DNA from 4 places in the Pantoea sp. SGAir0175 genome. Region 4 is predicted to be linked to each of the others. Evidence: predicted binding sites of a transcription regulator. Region 4 holds the regulator's gene; each other region holds the start of a gene.
What was found. The regulator CRP, encoded in region 4, controls carbon source genes, mostly activating them, when cyclic AMP is high. The targets are predictions, from matches to a motif close to ATGTGANNNNNNTCACAT.

Region 1 (3,939 bases), 1.9 Mb from region 4:
CGTAAAGCGTTCGTCATGCAGGTCTATGCGCACTGCCATGCGGAGTATCAGCGCCGTCACACGCCAATCTGGCCGGAGCTGGAACGGACGCTGAAAGCGCATGGCGCGCATAACTACGCGATCTGGCTGGATGCTGAACGCAACCTGCTGTTTGCCAGCGTCGAGATTGAATCCGAAGCGCGCTGGCAGGCTGTAGCGCAAACTGAGGTGTGTCAGCGCTGGTGGGCGTCAATGCGTGACCTGATGCCATCAAATCCCGACGACAGCCCGGTGAGCAAAGCCCTGCAGCCGATGTTTTTCCTGCCTTAGCCGGCCATGTCAGCAGCGGTGCCGCCAGGGGCGCCGCTGCCTGTGAAACGCATTAGCCGTTGGAGCGCAGCTGCGGATAACGGCGGAAAATGGCGATACACCAGAACAGTCCCGCCAGGCCAATGATTGCGCCCACGTTGCCCACGTCTGCCATCTGCAGATGCAGACTGACCTGGTTACCGAGTAGCGCGCCTGCGCCAATACCGATGTTATAAATACCGGAAAACAGCGACATGGCGACGTCGGTGGCGTCCGGTGCCAGCGATAGCACGCGCACCTGCATCGCCAGGCCGATCATCATCATTGCCATTCCCCAGATAATACACAGCACGGTAATCGCTGCCGGGCGTACCGCAGCAAACACCAGCAGACCCATACACAGGGTAATCAGCGCAATGGCGGCGATCAGCAACGCGGACGGGAATTTATTGCCCAGCGTGCTGAACAGAATACTGCCCAGAATGCCGGCTGAGCCGAACAGCAGCAGTAACAGGGTGGTAAAGTTCTCATCAGCGCTGGCTACCACCTGCATAAACGGCTCGATATAGCTGTAAGCGGTGTAGTGCGCGGTCACCACGACGGTGACCAGAATGTACATCGCCACCAGCGCCGGGCGGCGAAACAGCATCGGCACGCTGCTGAGTGAACCGGTGTGCTCACTCGGCAGGCGCGGCAGTATCCGCACCAGCATAATCAGCAGTACCAGCGCTGACAGGCCGATCATACCAAAGGTGGTACGCCAGCCCAGATACTGACCCACAATACGACCAATCGGTACGCCCAGCACCATCGCCAGCGCCGTGCCCGTGGCCAGCATACTCAACGCCTGGGTTTTCTTGCCGGCCGGCGCAACGCGAATCGCCAGAGAGGCGGTGATCGACCAGAACACCGCGTGTGCCAGTGCAATGCCAATGCGCGACAGCACCAGCGACGTGAAATCCCACGCCACGGCCGATAACAGGTGGCTGGCAACAAACAGAATAAACAGGATGGCCAGCAGCAGGCGGCGCTCGACGTTGCGCGTCAGCAGCATTAACGGCAGCGATAACAGCGCCACGACCCAGGCATAGATGGTGAGCATGATACCGACATCAGCGGTTTTCATTGCAAAGCTGCTGGCGATGTCCGAAAGCAGGCCAACCGGCACAAATTCGGTGGTATTGAAGACAAAAGCAGCGATAGCCAGCAGCACCACGCGCAGCCAGGCTGTTTTACGGGAAACGTTTGTAGATTGCATTGAATTCAAATCGGCTAAACGACGAGTGAGGGGGGCAGGAACGCACCCGGTAAAGTGACCTCGATCACAAATTTCCGCTATTGTGGAGCATTAGTCAGCCGATGAAAACCGTTAACCCGGGTTTTATCACTGAATATTTCTTATCGCGCTGAGCGTGGTAAATAGCCTGTGGTTATGGGGAGTTGTTGCGCCAGCGTGCTGCCGGCCCGCAAGTCTGCCGTACCAGGACAGGCTAAGTCAGCTGTTTCTGTCATAGAAAAATCGCTTAGCCGTGCTGAGGGCGAGTACCGTGCGGGCGGGTGCGGTTCAGACCAGGATTATCAGAGTCACGCCATATGCTTTAGTGCCACGCTAAAGTTGTGTGTCGGATTTTTTTTTACGCCCACCGGGCAGCAGTGTTCGCAGCCCAACGCAGTGGCATAAAATTTACGCGCCTGCTGGATTGCGGCTCCGGGCGTGTAAAAAGTCCCCAGAAAACGGCGACCGCCGTCGGAAGGCAGGAACGGACAGCCCTTCGCATGCACCACATGATTGTCGTTATAACCGGCATGCTTATCGACATAATAGTAAAGCTCCATCTGACTACCTCATTGCTGTGTAAAAAATAAGTCTATGTATTATTGGAATAGAACGAATTATAGCGATGAATTGCTATTTTGTTTTAAGTGGTACGGCGCGAATGCCTAATTATTCGAATCCAGCGGAGCAGGCGGGACGCTGAGGTCCCGCGCTAACGATGAAGGGTATTACAGTTTGCGGCCCTGTAAACGCAGGCCAACCAGCAGTGCCAGCACCAGCAGGGCGCTGATAAACAGGGTTACGCCCGGCCAGCCGTAGCGGTGCCAGAACACGCCGCCGAGGGTGCCGGCCACGCTGGATCCCACGTAGTAGCTGAACAGGTAAAGTGATGATGCCTGGCCTTTCGCCCGGCGCGCGCGCGGTCCAATCCAGCCGCTGGCCACCGAATGGGCGGCAAAGAAGCCGGCAGTGAACAGCATCATGCCCGGCAGAATCAGCCACAGCGAATTAAAGGCGGTCAGCAGCAGACCGGCCAGCATGATTGCCGTGGCGCCCGTCATCACCGGACCGCGACCAAAGCGGCTGGTCATCGCGCCGGCTTTCGGCGAACTCCACGAACCGGTGAGATACACTACGGACAACAGCCCGACCACCGCCTGGCTCAGTGACCACGGCGCGCTCAGTAAACGGTAGCCGATGTAGTTAAACAGCGTGACAAACGCGCCCATCAGCAGAAAGCCTTCGGCAAACAGCAGCGGCAACCCTTTGTCGCGCCAGTGCAGGCGGAAGTTGATAAGCAGACTGCGTGGCCGCAGCGAGGCAGGGCGAAAATGGCGCGACGCGGGCAGAATTTTCCAGAACATCAGCGCGCCAGCCAGCGCGCAGCAGCCAATGACGCCAATGGCAATACGCCACGAGAAAAAGTCGGTCAGCACACCCGAGAGTAAACGACCGCTCATGCCGCCAATCGAGTTGCCGCTGATGTACAGCCCCATGGAGAAGGCGATGACCCGCGGATGCATCTCTTCGCTCAGGTAAGTCATGCCCACCGCCGCGACGCCACTGAGCGAAAGACCGGTCAGCGCGCGCATCAGCAGAATCCCCTGCCAGCTGCTCATGGTGGCGGAGATCAGCGTACAAATCGCCGCCAGCATCAGCGCGGTCACCATCACCGATTTACGTCCAATCGCATCTGACAGCGGGCCGGTGAACAGCAGGCCCAGCGCCATCAGCCCGGTGGAGAGCGACAGCGAAATACTGCTTTCGGCAGGCGTCACGCCAAACTGCTGTGACAGCACCGGCAGAATCGGTTGTACACAATAGAGCAGGGCGAAAGTGGCAAGACCGGCAGAGAACAGCGCCAGCGTCACGCGCATAAACTGCGGCGATCCACGTTCAATCCATTCAGTAGCGGTATCGGCGGTAACAGGCTTCGTGGACAAGCTGTCCTCATCAAGCGTCACAGCCTGGGAAGAGCGACTCACAGTACATCCTCAATTCAGCAAATGTCTGAATACTGTAGGAAAGGCTAAATAGGTTGTACAATATATTAATAATCTCAAATGAGACGTTTAAGATATGATGATTGAGCTGCGCCATCTGCGCTACTTTATTGCCGTTGCGGAAGAGCTGCACTTTGGCCGCGCCGCACAGCGGCTGCACATTTCTCAGCCGCCGCTCAGTCAGCAGATTCTGCAGCTGGAACAGGCGCTGGACGCGCAGCTGTTCACCCGCACTAATCGCAGCGTACAGCTCACGCCGGCCGGCCAGTCGTTTTTACAGGATGCGCGCGCGGTTTTATTGCAGGTGGAACAGGCGGCCGGGCGCGCGGCGCGCATTCATCACGGTCAGCAGGGAGAGCTGCGCATCGGCTT
Region 2 (3,939 bases), 340 kb from region 4:
CCGTTAAGCGTCACTTTGCCGTGCGTACGCGGCAGCGCGCCGTACAGCACCTTCATTAATTCGGTGCGGCCCGCGCCCATCAGACCGGAAATGCCCAGAATCTCGCTCTTACGCAGGGTAAAGCTGACATCTTCTACGCCCGGTCCGCTAACGTGCTCGACCCGCAGCCGCACCTCGCCCGGTGTCTGATCGAGATGCGGATACTGATCCTCAAGCTTGCGGCCAACCATCATTTCGATCAGGCCCTCTTCGCTCAGATCGTTTACCGCGCGCTCGGCAATAAACTGGCCGTCGCGGAACACGGTGACGTCATCGCAAATCTCAAAGATCTCTTTCATGCGGTGGGAGATATAAACAATGCCGCAGCCCTGCGCTTTCAGCTCATTGATGACGCGGAACAGCGACAGGGTTTCGGTATCGGTCAGCGCATCGGTCGGTTCATCCATAATGATGACCTGCGACTCGAAGCTGAGCACTTTGGCGATCTCCACCATTTGCTGGTCGCCAATCGACAGATCGCCCACCAGCTTGTGGCTGCTGAAGCGCAGATTGAGGCGCTTTAACAGCGCATCCGCCGCGGCATACATCTGTTTCCAGTCGATGCGGCCAAAGCGGTTAACGAATTCACGGCCGAGGAAAATATTCTCCGCGACGGTCAGCTGCGGGATCAGGTTCAGCTCCTGATGGATGATGCCGATGCCGGCTTCCTGAGACGCTTTCGGCCCGGAGAACGTCACTTCTTTGCCCAGCCAGTGCAGCGAACCGGCGTCCATACTGTAGATGCCGGTCAGCACCTTCATCATGGTGGATTTGCCCGCGCCGTTCTCTCCCACTAACGCCATCACGCGCCCGGGATAAACCGCCAGCGACGCGCCGTTGAGCGCCTTCACGCCGGGAAATGATTTTTCAATTCCCCTGAGTTGCAATAACGGTTGCATAGCGGCCTCAGAAAGTGACGCCCGCGCTCAGGATGACATTCGCATACGGAGAGCACTCTCCGCTGCGAATGACCGCCTGACTGCGCTGAGTGTGTTGTTTGAACTGTTCATGGCTGGTGTAACGAACGCTAATCACATTCCCCTGGTGCTGTTGCAAGGCTTCGAGCACGGCGATCAGCTGGCTGTGGAGTTGCGGATTGTGTTGTTGGATCTCCTCCGCTATCAGGGCGCTCTCAACCTGCATCTCCTGCGTGATGACCTCCACCACCTGTAAAAAATCGGGCGTACCGGGCGTCAGCGCCAGATCGATGCGCTGTGGACCGGCCGGAATCGGCAAGCCCGCATCGGCAATCGTCAGCGTATCGGTATGCCCGAGGCGGGCAATCACATGAGAGACTTCAGCGTTTAACAGGCGACCTTTTTTCATTTATTCCACTCCACAGCGAAACGTTTCGCTGTCTGGCAGTGTATTAAATGTACATGGCAACTCAATGACGGCATCACGGAAATGTGATCGCCATCGAAACGTTTCGCCTGGGCCGGGGAAAATTTGAGTTTGGCGGGATGGCGGAGCCCACGACGTGGCTCCGCAGGGGAGGTTACGGCAGTTTACGCACCTGTTTAACGTCCAGTTCAATCGAATTGAAATCCTTATCCAGTTCGCCGGTCAACTCGACCTGATCCTTCGGCGTAATGGTCTGGCCGTTCCAGCGTTTGTGGTCGATCTCCACTTTCATGCTGCCGCTGCTGTCGCGGAACAGATAATCTTCATCGCCGATCTGCTTATCAAGCTGGCCGCGCACGGTGATCCAGCTGTCATCCTTCATCTCTTCGGCCTGCTTGACCGTCACCACACTGCTGTTATCGGCCTTAAAACCGCCGGCTTTAGCCTGAGCGGCTGGCGCGTTCGGGTCGACAAAGCCACCCTGCTGGGCGGCTAACACCGGGGTTGCCGCCAGGGCGATAATGGCGAATAGCGCTGCACTCTTTTTCATTTTTCACCTCATTTCCATGTCTGTGCGGATTACGGGAGCTATTTCACCACAGGGTTCTTAACAGGATCTTAAGGGAAAAAAAGAGGGGAAAAATAAGCCAAAACGGGCGAATGACGCTGTACAAGCGCGCATCTGCTTCGTATAAACCCCCAGATAACCGGGAGAAACGCATGCGCATTTTATTAATTGAAGACGATACGCTGATTGGCGATGGCCTGAAGGTCGGCCTGACCAAACTGGGTTTCAGCGTCGACTGGTTTGTCAGCGGCGAAGCCGGATTTCAGGCACTCAACGCGGCGCCATGGGATGCCGTGGTGCTGGATCTGTCGCTGCCGCAACGTGACGGGCTGGACATCCTGCGCCAGTGGCGTGAGCAGGGCGCGGATGTCCCGGTGCTGATCCTCACCGCACGCGATGCGCTGGACCAGCGCGTGCAGGGTCTGCAACTCGGTGCCGACGACTATCTGTGTAAGCCGTTTGCGCTGACAGAGGTGGCCGCGCGTCTGCAGGCGCTGATTCGTCGCCGTCACGGTCAGCTGCAGCCGGAGCTGCGTCACGGCAGGCTGGTGATGGCTCCCGGCAGCCATAGCGTGATGTTGGATGGCGAACCGCTCAGCCTGAAAAGCCGTGAGCTGGCGCTGCTGGAGCTGTTCCTGCGCAATCCCGGTCGCGTGCTGACGCGCGCGCAGCTGGAGGAGAAACTGTACAGCTGGGACGACGACGTCTCCAGTAACGCAGTCGAAGTGCACATCCACCATCTGCGTAAAAAGCTTGGCAGTCAGTTCATCCGCACCGTGCACGGCATTGGTTACACGCTGGGAGCGGCAGAATGAGTCTGTTCCTGCGACTGGCCATCGGCTTTCTGCTGTTAATAATTCTGTGTGGTGCCAGCGCCACCTTTAGCGCATGGCAGCAGACGCGCGACACCGTTAATGAGCTGTTTGATACCCAGCAGATGCTGTTCGCCAAACGCCTGCTGGCGCTGGATGCCAGTCGCCTGCAGGCCGCCTCGCTGCCAAAAACCAAAGCGATTTTGCGCCACCATCGCGGCGATCAGGATGACGACGCGCTGGCCTTTGCGCTGTTCAGCGCCGACGGCAAACCGCTGCTGAACGACGGCGAAAACGGCCGCGATTTGCAGTTTACAGCGGATCGTGACGGCTTCCACGATGGTCGCCTGCGTGGTGATGACGATCGCTGGCGGCTGCTGTGGCTGACGTCAGCCGATAAGCAGTGGCGCGTGGTGGTCGGACAGGAGTGGGAATATCGTGATGATATGACGCGCGATCTGGCACTGAGCAGTCTGCTGCCGTGGCTGGTGGCCATGCCGCTGATGCTGCTGTTGCTGCTGGCGCTGGTATGGTTTGAGCTGCGTCCGCTGAAACGCCTGACTGCATCGCTACAGCAGCGCGCGCCGGATGATGCCACCCCGCTGACGCCGCAACGCCTGCCGCTGGAGGTGAAGCCGCTGGTGGCGGCGCTGAATGGCCTGTTTGCCCGCATGGCACAGCTGGTCCAGCGCGAGCGACGCTTTACCTCCGATGCGGCGCACGAGCTGCGCAGCCCGCTGGCAGCGCTGCGCGTGCAGAGTGAGGTGATTCAGCTGGCCGGCGATGACGAGGCGATGCGTAACCATGCGCTGCAGCAGCTCGACAGCGGCATCCTGCGCGCCACGCGGCTGGTCGATCAGCTACTGACGCTGTCGCGGGTCGAAGCAGACGATCTGCGCAGCGAATTTCAGCCGGTCCCCCTCGCGCCGTTGCTGCACCAGCTGGTCACTGAACACCAGGCACAGGCGGCAGCGCAGCACACCAGGCTGACGCTGACGGCTGACGCGGAGCCGGTGATGAACGGTCATCCACTGCTGCTGGGTTTATTGCTGCGCAATCTGCTGGATAACGCGCTGCGCTACACGCCGTCCGGCAGTGAGATTCAGCTGCGGCTTAACGCGCGCAGGCTGGAGGTGGTGGATAACGGACCGGGCGTCAGCGCCGATCAACTGACGC
Region 3 (3,939 bases), 460 kb from region 4:
AGGCTGGTGATCACCTGAATGTGTTCGTTATTGCGTGCGGCAATACCAATCACCAGTCGCGCGACTTCGTCCGGCTCATCGCCAAACTGCACGCCAGCCGGATACTGGCAGAATACAACGCCGGTTTTCAGCACGCGGTCTTTGGCTTCGACGGTGCCGTGCGGCACGGCGATGGATTCACCGAGGTAAGTTGGCGTCAGCTGCTCGCGCGCCAGCATCGCTTCAACGTATTCCGGCTGCACGTAGCCACCTTTCACCAGCTGCTCGCCGGCGAAGCGAATCGCCTGCTCTTTATTGCTGGCGCTCAGGCCGAGGAACACGTTGTCAGCGCCCAGTTTGAACAGGTGCGCGCTGCCGTCGTCATAGCTGTCTGCCAGCGCGGTCTGTACCGTTTCACGGTGGGCTTCGCTGCGGTTCGCCGCCACCAGACGCTCAGTCAGGTTGGTGTACAGCGCGCTGTCGAGGAAGTTGTTCAGCGAGATGTGCTGCGCCTGTGGCGCCTGACGCATCGCACGTTCGGTCAGATCGCGGTGAGTAATCACCAGATCAACATCGCCCGGCAGCGAGTTAATCGCGCTGTTGGTCACAGAGATATTGCTCAGGCCCGCATCCTGTACCTTCTTGCGCAGCACGCCTGCACCCATCGCGCTGGAGCCCATACCGGCATCACAGGCGACGATGATTTTGCGCACGTGGCTGACGTCAACGCTGCTGGCATCGGCTACCACCGGTGAACCGGCAACGGCCTGGCCTTTTGACTGCGCTTTCATGTCTTTCATGCGCTGGGTCGCCGCTTCGATATCGTCTTCTTCTTTTACTTTGCTGGTTTTCAGCAGAATCGAGGAGACCACGAAGGAGACGGCGAAAGCCGCAACGATAGCCGCGATGTTAGCGAAGTAAGCGCCTTTTGGCGTCATCGCCAGCACGGCCAGAATCGAACCTGGTGAGGCCGGTGATACCAGACCGCCGTTCAGCAGCGTCAGGGTGAACACGCCGGTCATACCGCCGAGGATCACTGCCAGCAGCAGGCGCGGCGCCATCAGCACGTACGGGAAGTAGATTTCGTGGATACCGCCAAGGAAGTGGATGATCGCTGCACCGCCCGCCGACTGCTTGGCGCTGCCGCGGCCGAAGATCATATAAGCAACCAGCACGCCCATACCCGGACCCGGGTTCGCTTCAATCAGGAAGAAGATCGATTTGCCCGCTTCGCTGGCCTGCTGGATACCCAGCGGCGAGAAGATACCGTGGTTGATGGCATTATTGAGGAACAGGATTTTCGCCGGTTCAACAAAGATTGAGGTCAGCGGCAGCAGGTTGTTCTGCACCATCAGGTTTACGCCGGCGGCGAGAATGTGTGACAGACCTTCTACCAGCGGACCGATAGCGAGGAAGGCCAGCAGCGCCAGCAGCATACCGATAATACCGGCCGAGAAGTTGTTGACCAGCATCTCGAAGCCGCTTTTGATTTTGCCGTCAACCGCGCGGTCAAACGACTTAATCGCCCAGCCGCCCAGCGGACCGGCAATCATCGAGCCAAGGAACATCGGCATATCGGCACCGACGATCACGCCCATGGTGGTGATGGCACCGACCACGCCGCCGCGATCGCCACCCACCAGACGACCACCGGTGAAGCCGATGAGCAACGGCAGCAGGTAGGTAATCATCGGGCCGACCAGCTTGGCCAGCGTTTCGTTAGGAATCCATCCGGTTGGAATGAACAATGCTGTGATGATACCCCAGGCGATAAACGCACCGATGTTTGGCATCACCATATTACTCAGAAAGCGACCAAAGCTCTGAACCTTGACCTTGACTGATGAGGACATAAACCCACCCCTTATTGAGACGCGCTGCAATAAGAGAGCGCGTTTGTTTTTGTTAAGACGTTACGGCGGGGGCCGTGGCATTACTGTATGCACGCGGACTCTAGCACTAGTTGATTACACTGCGTAGCGTCAGGAAAAAGTGTGATACATATCACGCTAAGTTGGGGTGGGCAGGGGGATTAAAGGTGACTTTGATCACAAAAATACCCTGTAAGAAAGCAACGCTGGCGAAAAAATGCGCGCAACAGCGGTAGAAATGTGACAAAAATCACCTTTCACCTGGGCCGGTTTGTTTCACAAATGTGATTGAGATCACAAACTATTTTTGGTTGAAAATGCGCCAGATCACACTCTGTGCTGACAGAAAAAGGCGATGTAAGGAAGTGACGAAAATCTGAAAAAGCGGGCAGTGGAGAACTGCCCGCTGAGCGGCTTACTGCAAACCACCCTGTACGGCATTTTGTGCCTGGGTCAGCGCCTGCGTGTTGCTGGCGAGATTGCTCATCAGCGTGTTGTACTGCGTGGCCTGCTCCTGCGTCGGGAACTGAACGCCGCCGTCATTGAAGCTGACGCGCGCGCCCTGCGACTGCAGATAATCGCCGGCCTGAACTGCCGACTGGCTCAGCGCCTGCAGCTGCGGCAGCAGCGGAATCAGCGTGCTGGCTGGCTGCGTCACCACTTTGGCGTACACGCTGTCGTACACTTTCTTCAGATCGTCCGGCTGCTTCAGCGTGGCTTTGCTGCTGTCGGCCTGCATTTTGGCGCTCTGAATCTGCTGCGTCAGCACGCTCAGATTGCCGCTCGCCTGGCGCAGGCTGTCGCGGCGTGTCAGGTAATCCTGCGGCACGCGAATGGCCGCCAGCTCATCAACCACCGGGCGCATGCCCTGATCCACCGCCTGATTCACCTGCTGCGAGAAGCCATACAGGATGGCGTAATCACTGGCGTAATTACCGAAGGTTTGCTTCTGGTTTTCGCTCAGGCTGGGCAGATGTTCACCGCTGCGCATCACGGTGTTTTGCAAAAAATCAGTAAAGGCTTTGCGCTGATCGCCCTCTTTATCGCCGCAGGCGGTAAGCTGCAGCACAAGTAGCACGCCGGTCAGCAGCATGCCGCTACGCATCCAGATGCGGGAAATTCCTGACGCCATAATTCAACTCCTGTTGTGACGATGGCTAAATTCGATTCGCTGGGAAAGGTCCTAAAGAATAGTGCAATGGCCCCGGCTGTACAACGGCTGGTCTGCAGTGCTTCACGCTGGTGCGTGCCTGCTGCACAACTGTGCAGCGCAGCCTGCCTGCGAGCGCAGCGCTGTGCAATAACGCATGTAATTCAGGCTGATAGCAACCTGGCATTGATATTGCCTGCTTACTGGCAGATGCAGGAGCGATCGCGGGCAACCGACGTCGCCACACAATTTGCAATGGGTCACTAGGGTTCCGATCGCGAGATGCTGGTCCGAGAGTGACCGACCGTCCTCTGACGGTTACACGGCGGGAAAAAAGCCCGGGAGGAAAGCGAGAACGTTGCTCGCCGCCTCCTGCCTGATTTTCGTCCGTTAACGCCAGAGGAATCATCATGATTAAAGCCTGTCTGCGCCTGCTGCTGATTTGCAGCGTCGCCCTGTTCAGCGTTCCGTCGCTGGCCGCCGCTAAACCTTCCTTTAAGCTTTGCTGGTCCATCTACGCTGGCTGGATGCCGTGGGATTACGCCCAGCAAAGCGGCATTGTGAAAAAGTGGGCCGATAAGTACGGCATCGATATTCAGTTTGTGCAGGTTAATGACTATATCGAGTCGGTCAATCAGTACACCGCAGGTGGCTTTGACGGCTGCACCATGACCAACATGGATGCGCTGACCATTCCGGCCACTGGCGGCGTCGACAGCACCGCGCTGATTGTCGGCGACTACTCCAACGGCAACGACGGCATTCTGCTTAAAGGCGCGGACAGCGTCAGCGCGCTGAAAGGCAAACCCATCAACCTCGTCGAACTCTCGGTCTCACACTATCTGCTGGCGCGCGCGCTGGAGAAATCCGGCATGAGCGAGAAAGACGTCAGGGTGGTTAACACCGCCGATGCCGATCTGGTGGCGGCGTTTGGCACTG
Region 4 (3,939 bases):
GTATCCATCATGCGCGGCAGCAGGAACTGCGCGCCGTTCAGCGACAGCAGCTGCAGTGAATACACCGCCGTCACCGTAAAGCCAATCATCGACCAGCCATAATATTTACGCGTGATCAGATAGCTGGCGAGGGTGATGACCAGCATGGTCAGCAGGGCAATCGACTCCGGAACAGCAAAGCGCAGCGACGCTGCGGCGATCAGCAAGCCGGCGAAGGTGCCGAGCGCGCGGTGCTGAATGCGCACGCGCGTGGCGCTGTAGCCGTTCTGGCTGACAAACATGATGGTCATCAGAATCCAGTAGGGCTTGGGAATATTGAAGAACAGCGCCAGCGCGCTGCCGAACATCAGCATCACCGCAAAGCGCGCCGCCGTCCGCAGCGCGGCAGATTTTAGCGACAGGTAGCTGCGCAGCGCCGGCAACAGCGGCAGGCGGCGCTGGCGATCGGCCATCAGGTCGCGGGTATACAGCGGCTTCTGCGTGCGCAGCACGCGCGCAATGCGGCTGAAATGGTAGAGGCAGAAATTACCGACCGGATTATCCGGGTGCTGCCGGGCAATTTTCTCCAGCGCGCCGAGCGGCTTTTCCATGTGGAAGCGTTCCGGCAGCTGGTGATAGAGAATGGCATCGGCCAGCACGCGTAGCCGTGCCGAAATGATTTTCGCGTTCCAGCGGATCACCGCCTCGGCGTGGCTCTGCTCCACCAGCTTTTGCACCTCTTCCGGCTGGTGCAGGCTGACCGAGATGTGCTCCTGCAGATCGAGCGCAACCTGAAAGGCGCGCGTCAGGCGTTTATGGCTGTTATCACGGCTGGCCGACAGCATATGCATCTGCTGGTAGCAGGTGGTGATCAGATCGACCGCTTTCTGCTGGCGCGCCAGTAATGGTGGCAGCGCTTTTTCCGGATCGGTCAGCTGCGTCAGCAGGGTGTATTTGGCGTCGCAGTAATCGGCCAGCTCGCGGTACAGCAGGCTGAGGGTCTCGCGCATCGGCTGCTCTTTCCACAGCCAGAACCAGAACCAGTTAAACAGCCCGTACCACAGCGTCCCGCCGATATACAGCAGCGGCGGGACCCACATCGGCATACGGCCGACGAGGCTTAAGGTAAAGATGGCGGCGATCAGCGTGCCGGGCAGCAAACGACCATGCAGCGGGCTGATTTCACCGGTCACGCCCACCAGCAGCGGCAACACCAGCAGAATCAGCGGCAGCGGCACAGCGTAAGCCGTGAGGTACTGAATCAGAAAACTGCCGCTGGCGAACAGTGCGCCGCCGACAATCAGCCGTTTGAAGAACCGCTTGTGTGGCGTATCCAGACCGGCGATGTTGCAGCAGGCCGGCACCAGGGAGAACAGCAGCCCTTTTTGCAGATCGCCAAACAGCCAGCCGAGCGCCACAGGCAGGCACAGCACCAGCGTTTGCCGCAGCGCATAGTTAACTTCCGGATGATAGATGATTCGACGCCACATCAGCTCATCGTAAACAGAAACGGCGCGATGTTGCCATCACGCCGTGGGTGAGAAGAAATCAGCGGGTGCCGTAAACGACGATGGTTTTGCCATGTGCGGAGATCAGGTTCTGATCTTCCAGCATTTTCAGGATACGACCCACGGTTTCGCGTGAGCAGCCCACGATCTGACCAATCTCCTGACGGGTGATTTTAATCTGCATACCGTCCGGGTGGGTCATGGCGTCAGGCTGTTTCGCCAGGTTGAGCAGCGTTTGCGCGATACGGCCGGTCACATCGAGGAAGGCAAGGTTGCCGACTTTTTCAGATGTTACCTGCAGGCGACGCGCCATCTGCGCCGACAGGCGCATTAAAATATCCGGATTGACCTGAATCAGCTGACGGAATTTTTTGTAGGAAATTTCAGCCACTTCGCAGGCGGTTTTCGCACGTACCCAGGCGCTACGCTCCTGGCCCTCTTCAAACAGGCCGAGCTCACCGATGAAATCCCCCTGATTGAGGTAGGAGAGAATCATCTCTTTGCCTTCTTCATCTTTAATCAGTACCGCGACGGAACCTTTCACGATGTAGTACAGCGTTTCCGCTTTCTCACCCTGATGGATGAGGGTGCTTTTGGATGGATATTTGTGAATATGGCAATGGGACAGGAACCATTCGAGTGTAGGGTCTGTTTGCGGTTTGCCGAGAACCATTCGCTATTATCCTCTGTTGTAATCGTGCCCAAAATACAGGGGGCAGTTTTCCCTGTCAGGCGGTGAAATCGTCCAGCGTTTCCCGTGAGGGACAGTTATTCGGGGGTGGATTCGTAAGCGATGCTTTTGATTCGTCCCGCTTTCGTCTTTCGTGACGAAAATATTTTCAGCACTGTTTGTAGCATAGCTTTTGCAACCTGTCTCCTGTTGTCTCGCTTCAGCAGGTGGGGGATGCGTCTGCATTGCTGTTTGTCAGGTGAAAGCGTACTCTGGCGGCAAAACCGCCGCTTCAGGAGAAAGAATAATGCAGGCACGAGTGAAATGGGTGGAAGGGCTGACCTTTCTCGGAGAATCCTCATCCGGTCATCAGGTATTAATGGACGGCAATTCCGGTGATAAAGCGCCCAGCCCGATGGAAATGGTGTTGATGGCTGCGGGCGGCTGCAGCGCGATTGACGTGGTGTCGATTCTGCAAAAGGGGCGCAACGATGTCGCCGATTGTGAAGTCAAACTGACCTCGGAACGCCGCGAAGAAGCGCCACGCATTTTTACGCATATCAATCTGCATTTTATTGTCAGCGGCAAAGCGCTGAGCGATAAAGCGGTAGCGCGCGCGGTGGATCTGTCCGCGGAGAAGTACTGCTCGGTGGCGATCATGTTGGGCAAGGGCGTCGAGATAACGCACAGCTACGAAGTGGTGGAGCTGTAATCCAGCCGGGAGCGCGGCCCTGCGCTCCCGATCTCAGCTCCTCCCGGCGAAACTGGCGCGTTAGCCTGCGCTATTCAATACGTTTTCCTTCAATCAACCGCTGCACCAGCGGCGTCATGATTAACTCCATCGCCAGTCCCATCTTGCCGCCCGGCACCACCAGCGTATTCATGTGGGAAATAAACGAGCCCTGGATCATCGCCAGTAAATAAGGAAAAGCGATGCCCTCCAGGCCGCGAAAATGAATCACCACAAAGCTCTCATCCAGCGACGGGATCTCACGCGCGGCAAACGGGTTCGAGGTATCCACGGTCGGCACGCGCTGGAAGTTGAGGTGCGTGCGGGAAAACTGCGGCGTGATGTAGTTGATGTAGTCTTCCATCGAACGCACCACCGAATCCATCACCGCTTCGCGCGAATGGCCGCGCTCGCTGGTGTCGCGCACCAGTTTCTGAATCCACTCCAGATTAACAATCGGTACCACGCCAACCAGCAGATCGACATGTTCAGCCACGTTATGCTGCTGCGTCACCACGCCGCCGTGCAGGCCTTCATAGAACAGCACATCGGTGTTTTCCGGCAGCGGCTGCCAGGGTGTAAACGTGCCCGGCACCTGATTCCACGGCACCGCTTCATCGTAGGTGTGCAGATATTTGCGCGACTGGCCGAGTCCGCTCTGACCATAGTCGCGGAAAGTCTGCTCCAGCAGGCCGAAGTCGTTGGCTTCCGGGCCAAAGTAGCTGATGTGACGCCCGAGGTCGCGCGCCTTACGAATCGCCATGTCCATTTCCGGACGGGTATAGCGATGGAAACTGTCGCCTTCTACTTCCGCCGCGTGCAGATCCAGCTGCTGGAAAATTTTACGGAAGGCGAGACTGGTGGTGGTGGTTCCGGCGCCGCTGGAACCGGTAACGGCTATGACTGGATGCCTGGCTGACATAACAGCGCTCCCTGTGAAGTCCGGCGATGAGCATTGTTACCACGAATTGCCGCCTGACGCATCAGCCGCGAAATTCCCGCCGCGGCATAATATTGACCGATTCATGCAATTCTGACCACACCAGTACCAC

Region 1: C1N56_RS10040 (sugar transporter) is a predicted target of CRP. The motif match lies at 1,599-1,616, and genes of this name have one in related genera.
Region 2: rbsD (D-ribose pyranase) is a predicted target of CRP. The motif match lies at 1,447-1,464, and genes of this name have one in related genera.
Region 3: C1N56_RS18570 (PTS mannitol transporter subunit IICBA) is a predicted target of CRP. The motif match lies at 2,089-2,106, and genes of this name have one in related genera.

What each region holds. Positions count from the first base shown of each region.
Region 1 covers NZ_CP028081.1:2,171,333-2,175,271, reverse strand. Annotated here, with positions in the region: gene rhaD (rhamnulose-1-phosphate aldolase) at 1-5, shown strand, start outside; gene rhaM (L-rhamnose mutarotase) at 1-309, shown strand, start outside; gene C1N56_RS10040 (sugar transporter) at 362-1,546, opposite strand; gene C1N56_RS10035 (hypothetical protein) at 1,873-2,124, opposite strand; gene C1N56_RS10030 (MFS transporter) at 2,293-3,549, opposite strand; gene C1N56_RS10025 (LysR family transcriptional regulator) at 3,644-3,939, shown strand, end outside.
Region 2 covers NZ_CP028081.1:4,096,982-4,100,920, forward strand. Annotated here, with positions in the region: gene rbsA (ribose ABC transporter ATP-binding protein RbsA) at 1-938, opposite strand, end outside; gene rbsD (D-ribose pyranase) at 946-1,365, opposite strand; gene C1N56_RS19135 (YgiW/YdeI family stress tolerance OB fold protein) at 1,538-1,933, opposite strand; gene qseB (quorum sensing response regulator transcription factor QseB) at 2,104-2,766, shown strand; gene qseC (quorum sensing histidine kinase QseC) at 2,763-3,939, shown strand, end outside.
Region 3 covers NZ_CP028081.1:3,981,420-3,985,358, reverse strand. Annotated here, with positions in the region: gene C1N56_RS18570 (PTS mannitol transporter subunit IICBA) at 1-1,832, opposite strand, end outside; gene C1N56_RS18565 (DUF3053 domain-containing protein) at 2,266-2,982, opposite strand; guanidine-I (ykkC/yxkD leader) riboswitch at 3,253-3,347, shown strand; gene C1N56_RS18560 (putative urea ABC transporter substrate-binding protein) at 3,411-3,939, shown strand, end outside.
Region 4 covers NZ_CP028081.1:298,058-301,996, forward strand. Annotated here, with positions in the region: gene C1N56_RS01305 (YccS/YhfK family putative transporter) at 1-1,469, opposite strand, end outside; gene crp (cAMP-activated global transcriptional regulator CRP) at 1,528-2,160, opposite strand; gene C1N56_RS01315 (OsmC family protein) at 2,465-2,869, shown strand; gene C1N56_RS01320 (phosphoribulokinase) at 2,940-3,809, opposite strand; gene C1N56_RS01325 (YheU family protein) at 3,871-3,939, opposite strand, start outside.